Regions from separate parts of the Comamonas sp. HJ-2 genome, predicted to be linked through region 2. Evidence: predicted binding sites of a transcription regulator. Region 2 holds the regulator's gene; the other holds the start of a gene.
What was found. The regulator FNR, encoded in region 2, switches genes on or off when oxygen is low (the NO sensors DNR and NnrR bind a similar motif). The targets are predictions, from matches to a motif close to TTGATNNNNATCAA.
Positions count from the first base shown of each region.

Region 1: cyoA (ubiquinol oxidase subunit II) is a predicted target of FNR. The motif match lies at 1,823-1,836, and genes of this name have one in related genera.

Region 1 is NZ_JBSIFD010000013.1:73,271-76,683, reverse strand. Features, by position in the region: gene ACWGXF_RS12365 (Bug family tripartite tricarboxylate transporter substrate binding protein) at 1-134, shown strand, start outside; gene ACWGXF_RS12360 (MFS transporter) at 252-1,592, opposite strand; gene cyoA (ubiquinol oxidase subunit II) at 1,931-2,986, shown strand; gene cyoB (cytochrome o ubiquinol oxidase subunit I) at 3,049-3,413, shown strand, end outside.
Region 2 is NZ_JBSIFD010000014.1:169,332-172,744, reverse strand. Features, by position in the region: gene hemN (oxygen-independent coproporphyrinogen III oxidase) at 1-760, opposite strand, end outside; gene fnr (fumarate/nitrate reduction transcriptional regulator Fnr) at 1,029-1,751, shown strand; gene ACWGXF_RS13595 (hypothetical protein) at 1,815-2,078, opposite strand; gene ACWGXF_RS13590 (FixH family protein) at 2,336-2,641, opposite strand; gene ccoG (cytochrome c oxidase accessory protein CcoG) at 2,768-3,413, opposite strand, start outside.

The DNA.
Region 1 (3,413 bases), on a different contig from region 2:
ACGTCAAGGACAAGTTCGCAGCCTTCGGCTACGAATCCTTCAATCCCACGCCTGCCGAGTTCAAGGCCTTCATGGCCTCCGAGAGCAAGCGTTTCGGTGATGTCATCAAGAAGGCCGGTCTGGCTCTGGACTGATCCGTCTTCCAATCGATAAAAAGCCGCCTCTTGCAGGCGGCTTTTTCATGCCCTCTGGTATCAAGAAAAACGCCCGATGCAAGCACCGGGCGTTTTTCAGGGAAGTTCACTGACTTCTTATTGGTCGCGCGCCTCGATGGCACGGTTGATGCCCAGGGCCGCCAGCGTGCACAAGGCGCCCGACAGCAGATAGATACCCAGAGCCACCAGGCCGAACTTTGCCGAGACACCCAAGGCCACCAACGGGGCGAACGCCGCACCGATCAACCATGCCATATCGGTGGACAAGGCCGCACCGGTGTAGCGGAAGTGAGGCGAGAAGTTGGAGGTCACGGTACCCGATGCCTGCCCGTAGGACAATCCCAGAAGGATGAAGCCCACAATGATGAAGACATTGTTTCCCACCGTACCGCTGCCCAGCAGCCAGGGCGCCAGGAAACTGAAGATGCCGATCAGACAAGCCATGGTGCCCAGCGTATTGCGGCGGCCCACACGGTCGGCCAGCCAGCCAGAGAGCATGATGGCCATCCCCGCCAGAAGTGCGCCGATGATCTGCACCACCAATACATCGGTCACCGACTGATTCGAGTACATCGAGATCCAGGACAGCGGGAACACGGTGACCAGATGGAACAGTGCAAAGCTGGCCAGCGCCGCGAATGCGCCGATCATCACATTGCGGCCTTCGCTGGCCATCAAACGTGTGACGCTGACAGGCTCCAGTTCGCGCTCCTGCAGCGCCTGTGTATAGGACTGGCCCACAACCAGGCGCAGACGAGCAAACAAGGCCACCACGTTAATCGCAAAGGCAACGCAGAACGGGAAGCGCCAGCCCCAGCTGAGAAAATCGTCGGCACTCAGGCTCGAATACAGATAGGCGAACAGCGCTGCGGCAATGATGAAGCCCAGCGGAGCCCCCAACTGCCCGATCATCGAATACCAGCCGCGCTTGTCCTTGGGTGCCGACATGGCCAGCAGCGAAGGCAGACCGTCCCAGGTACCGCCAAGAGCCAGGCCCTGCCCGACGCGCAGGATCACCAGCGCCCAGACCGCTTTCATGCCAGCGACTTCATAGCTGGGCAGGAAGGTCATGCCCACGGTGCAGACGCCCAGCAGCAACAAAGCCAGAGTGAGCTTGGTGGCTCGCCCCCAGCGGCGCTGCACGGCCATGGATAGCGCCGTGCCGACAGGACGGGCCACAAAGGCCAGCGAGAAAATGGTAAATGCCGCCAGCGTGCCATCGAGCTTGGACAGATCGGGAAACAGCAGTGACGGAAACACCAGCACGCAGGCAATGCCGAACACGAAGAAGTCAAAGTACTCGGAAGAGCGCCCGATGATCACCCCCACGGCAATCTCGCCGGGGGTCACATCCTCGTCGGTATCCGCGTAGGCCAGGGTTTCCGAGTTCTCATAGTCTTGCTGAGTAAGACCAACGGACGGGTTCATGCTTGTCATAAAGGTACAACTCCTTGTCTTACTTTTCAGTCCCGGGGACGCTTTCCGTTCTACGCCCAAGCATGTGCAGCTGCAATAGAGTTTTTGCCCTGAGCACTGTCAGAGCAGCCCTGTGCAGGCCCCGTTTCTGAGGGCTGATTTGACAATTTCAAGCCCTGTCAGCTCAAAGTTTGTCCACACGCCAAAGCCGCTAAACCCTTGTCGCATAGCGCATTTCCAATCCCGAGCTGTTGACCTTGGACAAAATGTCCAATGGACAAGCCCCTGTTTGGTATTACATTTGCCGAGATCCAGTAATCCGCGTTTACACCTAAGCGCGACTTTGTCACGCCCAAAGCATGTTAAAAATCAAGGAAATCCGTGGGCCCGCGTGGCTCTCAGCGGCCGCTTTGACCGCAACCCTCGCCGGTTGCAGCAAGGCCGTCGTCCTCAACCCAGCTGGCGATGTCGCCAAGCAGCAAGGCGATCTGGTCATTACGGCCACTTTGCTGATGTTGCTCATCATCGTCCCCGTCATCTTTTTGACGCTGCTGTTTGCCTGGAAATACCGCCAGTCCAACACCGAAGCCAAGTACGACCCCGAATGGCACCACTCCACTGCGCTGGAACTGGTGATCTGGACGGTTCCCCTGCTCATCATCATCGCTTTGGGCGCCATTACCTGGATCAGCACCCACAAGCTCGACCCCTATCGTCCCCTGGACCGCATCTCCGCCACCAAGGCTCTGGACCCCAACGTCAAGCCTCTGGAGATCCAGGTCGTGTCGCTGGACTGGAAATGGCTGTTCTTCTACCCCGAACAAGGCATTGCCACGGTCAACGAAGTGGCTGCCCCGGTGGATCGCCCCATTCACTTCAAGCTGACCTCCACCCACACCATGAACGCGTTTTACGTTCCTGATCTGGCCGGCATGATCTACACCATGCCCGGCATGCAGACCGAGCTGAACGCCGTGATCAACAAGCCCGGTGTCTATGGCGGCAAGTCCTCTCATTACAGCGGCGCTGGTTTTGCGGGCATGACCTTCAAGTTCCACGGCCTGGAAAACGAGCAGTTCGATCAGTGGATTGCCAAGGCCAAGACCGAAGGCAAGGTTCTGACACGCGACGCCTATATCGATCTGGCCAAGCCCAGCGAGCGCAACCCCGTTGAACGCTTCGCCAGCGTGGACGAAGGCCTGTACCACAAGGTCCTCAACCGCTGCGTGGAAGACGGCAAGATGTGCATGAACGAAATGATGGCCATCGACGCCGCCGGCGGCAAGCCACCTGCACACCACAGCAAGACCTCCAGCGTGGCCCTGCCCCTGGATGTCTGCACTTCCAAAGACGCTGACCGCGTTGTCGCCCTGCTCGACGAAGTCGCCGCCTCCGGAGCTGTCGCACAGCAATAAGTAGTTCACGGTGCGGATGCGCTAACCGCTCAGCCGCTCCAATACGACAAAAGAGACTCAACATGTCTGAAACAACAACCCCGGCCTCCCACTGGCTGTTGGGCCGTATCACATGGGACCAGATTCCCATGACGCATGAGCCCATCGTGCTCATGACCTTTATTGCCGTGGTGCTTGGCGGCCTCGTCGTGGTCGGCGGCATCACCAAGTTCCGCCTCTGGGCTCCGCTGTGGAACGACTGGATCACCTCCATCGACCACAAGAAGATCGGCATCATGTACATGATCCTCGGTCTGGTCATGTTCCTGCGCGGCTTTGCCGATGCCGTGATGATGCGTCTGCAGCAGTCCATGGCCTTCGGCGACAACATGGGCTACCTGCCTCCTCACCACTACGACCAGATCTTCACGGCCCACGGCGTGATCAT
Region 2 (3,413 bases):
GCTTGAAGCGCTCGGGCAGATGCGCATAGGCATACAGTGCAATGCGATCGGGGCGCAGCTCATTGACCTGTGCCAGCGTGCGCGCAAAAGACTCGGGCGTCTGCCTGGGCAGCCCGTAGATCAGGTCCACATTGATGGAGACAAAGCCCAGGCGGCGCGCCTCGGCCACCAACGAAAAGACTTGCTCGGCGGGCTGCTCGCGGTGCACCGCTTTCTGCACCGCGGGATCAAAGTCCTGCACGCCAAAGCTCAGGCGATTGAACCCCATGTCCTTGAGAGCTCTCAGCCGCTCGTTGCTGACGGTGCGCGGATCGACCTCGATGGAGTACTCGCCCGCGGGATCCAGCTTGAAATGTTCACGCATCAAGACCATCAGCTGCTGCAACTCGGCATCGCTGAAGAAGGTCGGTGTGCCTCCGCCCAGATGCAGCTGGCTTACGAGCTGGCCTTTGCCGCAATGCTCGGTATGCATGGCCAGCTCGCGGCTCAAGTAGTCCAGATACTCGGCAGCCTTCTCATGATGCTTGGTCACGATCTTGTTGCAGGCGCAGTAATAGCAAAGCGACTCACAGAACGGCACATGCACATAAACGGACAGGGGCAAAGCGCGCGAGCCAGAATGCGTCTTGCGCTGCTTGAGTGCCAGTATGTAGTCGTCTGCACCAAAAGCCTCAACAAAACGGTCGGCTGTTGGGAACGATGTGTAGCGTGGGCCGGGGATATCAAAGCGGCTCAGCAACTCAGGCGTGACTGCGGTCATAACTGGGAGTTAGGGTGCGCCCACACTCTGTATAGAGCAGATTTCAATGGAAATCAGATCCTGAAAATCATGCCCAAAATAGGCAAAAGCGCGTGTTTTTGAACGAATACAGGCAATGTGCCCCAAGGCAATCACCCTGTCCTTGATGAAAATCAAGAGACCTCAAGGCAAGTGCTGCGACAATTTGATCCATCTCATCTTCAACCACGAGGTCAATGACCAGCGCGACTCTCCACTCCGTGTCTGTCTGCGCCGTTGCAAAAAGCCCATGAATCTTCAGACCATCAAAGCATCCTGCTCCAACTGCAATCTGCGTGAACTGTGCATGCCCATGGGCCTGGACGATGAACAAATGGAGCGCATTGACGAGATTGTGGCCACGCGCCGCAAGGTCAAGCGCGGTGGGCTGCTGTTTCGCAATGGCGAAGAGTTCACCTCGCTGTATGCCATTCGAACCGGCTTCTTCAAGACCAGCGTGGCCACCGAAGACGGACGCGATCAGGTCACAGGCTTTCAGATGGCTGGCGAAATCATTGGTCTGGACGGCATCGTCAACGACCACCACACTTGTGATGCCGTGGCCCTGGAAGACGCCGAGGTTTGCGTCATGCCGTTTGACAAACTGGAGCAGCTCTCGCGCGAGGTCACTGCCCTGCAGAACCATGTGCACAAGGTCATGAGCCGCGAAATCGTGCGCGAGCATGGCGTGATGCTGCTGCTGGGCAGCATGCGTGCCGAAGAGCGCCTGGCGGCCTTTGTGTTGAACCTGGTCCAGCGCCTGTCGGCACGCGGCTTTTCCAAGTCGGAGCTGGTGCTGCGCATGACGCGCGAAGAAATCGGCAGTTACCTGGGCCTCAAGCTCGAGACCGTGAGCCGCACTTTCTCCAAATTTGCAGAGGAAGGCATTGTGGAAGTCAAGCAGCGCCACCTGCGCATCCTGGATACCGAGGCGCTCAAACGCATCGTCAACAGCCAGCAATGCCAGAACTGAACCGAGTCGACAGACACTCTCAAGACAAAGCCCGCGGACAGCGGGCTTTTTTGTCTGTGCGAATTAATCGGGCAGAGGCTCGGAAACGATGCCGCCATTGAGATCGCTGACGGAGCGACCCAGCATCACCGTCATCGCACCTCCGATCAGGGTCACGACCCAGAAGGCAAAAAAAGCGACCGTATAGATGGCCTGGCGCGACCAGTCCAGGGGGGAGCCCAGCCAGTGCACATCCAGCGGGTCCACAAAGGCGAAAACCACCATCTCCATGATTGCCGCCGCCAGAAAGGCCGGCCAGACAATCCACATCCAGCGTCGAGCATCCATCCTGATTCTCCTTGGGCTGTGGGCTTGGTCATATTTTGCACAACAGTGGTGACCGTTCATGCAGGACTGCGGGCATGCACCGTGGCGGGAAACCCTGAACCACTCTCTTTTCAGTAGCATCCTGCGCCATCTGGATATCAAAAAACCATTTGCTTCTACATCAACGTTAGACAGAACATGCGCAACACGCTCTGATTTTGATATCGGCAACAAAAAAGGCCGCAAAAGCGACCTTGGCGGAGCAAGCGCCGGAGCGCTCAGCGATCCAGCGGATGGTCCTTGGCTGGTGTGGCCGCATGATTGCGGCCGGTGACTGCTGGTGCCAGGCTTTTTTCACTTTCGCTCAGGCGCTGGTTGATTTCCATGCCATGGCGGTAGTAGTCAGGGTCAATCACGGGATCGGGCCTGCTCAGTGCGATGTATGCGGTGACAAAGCCGGCAATCACCACGATCACCGGGCCGGCGATGATGAGCCAGACATGGGCAAACTTCCACCAGGGCTTGCCGTCCTCGGGGTGGATGATCTTGGCCGTTTGCGAGACCTTGGCTTGTGCTGCCGACATGATGAAACCTCTTTCCAAAATTCTGACCACCCAGGCACACACGGCAGGGTGGCATAAATTGTTGCCGATTGGCGGTGCCCTTGTCCGGCCTCCGTGATGGCTCACGAAGACCGTCAAGACCTGGCATTAACGCGGCACCAGGAACACCGTCTTCTCGGAAATACGCCCTGCTCCGGCAGTCACTGCATCCACATTGAAGTGTACGGGGTGCGAGCCGGGAGTTGCTGAGCCATACGGAATCTGCAGCCGCACCGCAATGCCGCGCGTCTCTGCAGGGCCAACGCTCACTTCCTGCTCGGATGCGACTTCCAGATTCTCCAGGCCCACGGCGCTGATACGGTAGCGCTGCTCGGACTCGGTGGCGTTCATGATCTGCAGACGGTAGACGTTCTCCAGCTTGCCGCCCGCCACGATGCGCGAAAGCGCAGCACGGTCACGAATCACATCGACCTTGAGCGGCTCGCGCAGCACCAGACTGGCGATCATGGCAGCGCTGAGGGCCACCAGCACGGCCGAGTAGATCAGCACACGCGGGCGGAAAATACGGCGAATAACCTGCACCTGCTTCCAGGCCTTGGCCACGGCATTCTGAGTGGTCAACCGGATCAGGCCACGCGGATACTCCATCTTGTCCATCACGGAGTTGCAGGCATCGATGCACAGACCGCAGCCGATGCATTCGTACTGCAACCCTTTGCGGATATCGATGCCCACGGGGCAGACCTGAACGCAAAGCTTGCAATCTATGCAGTCCCCCAGGCCCTGTGCCTTG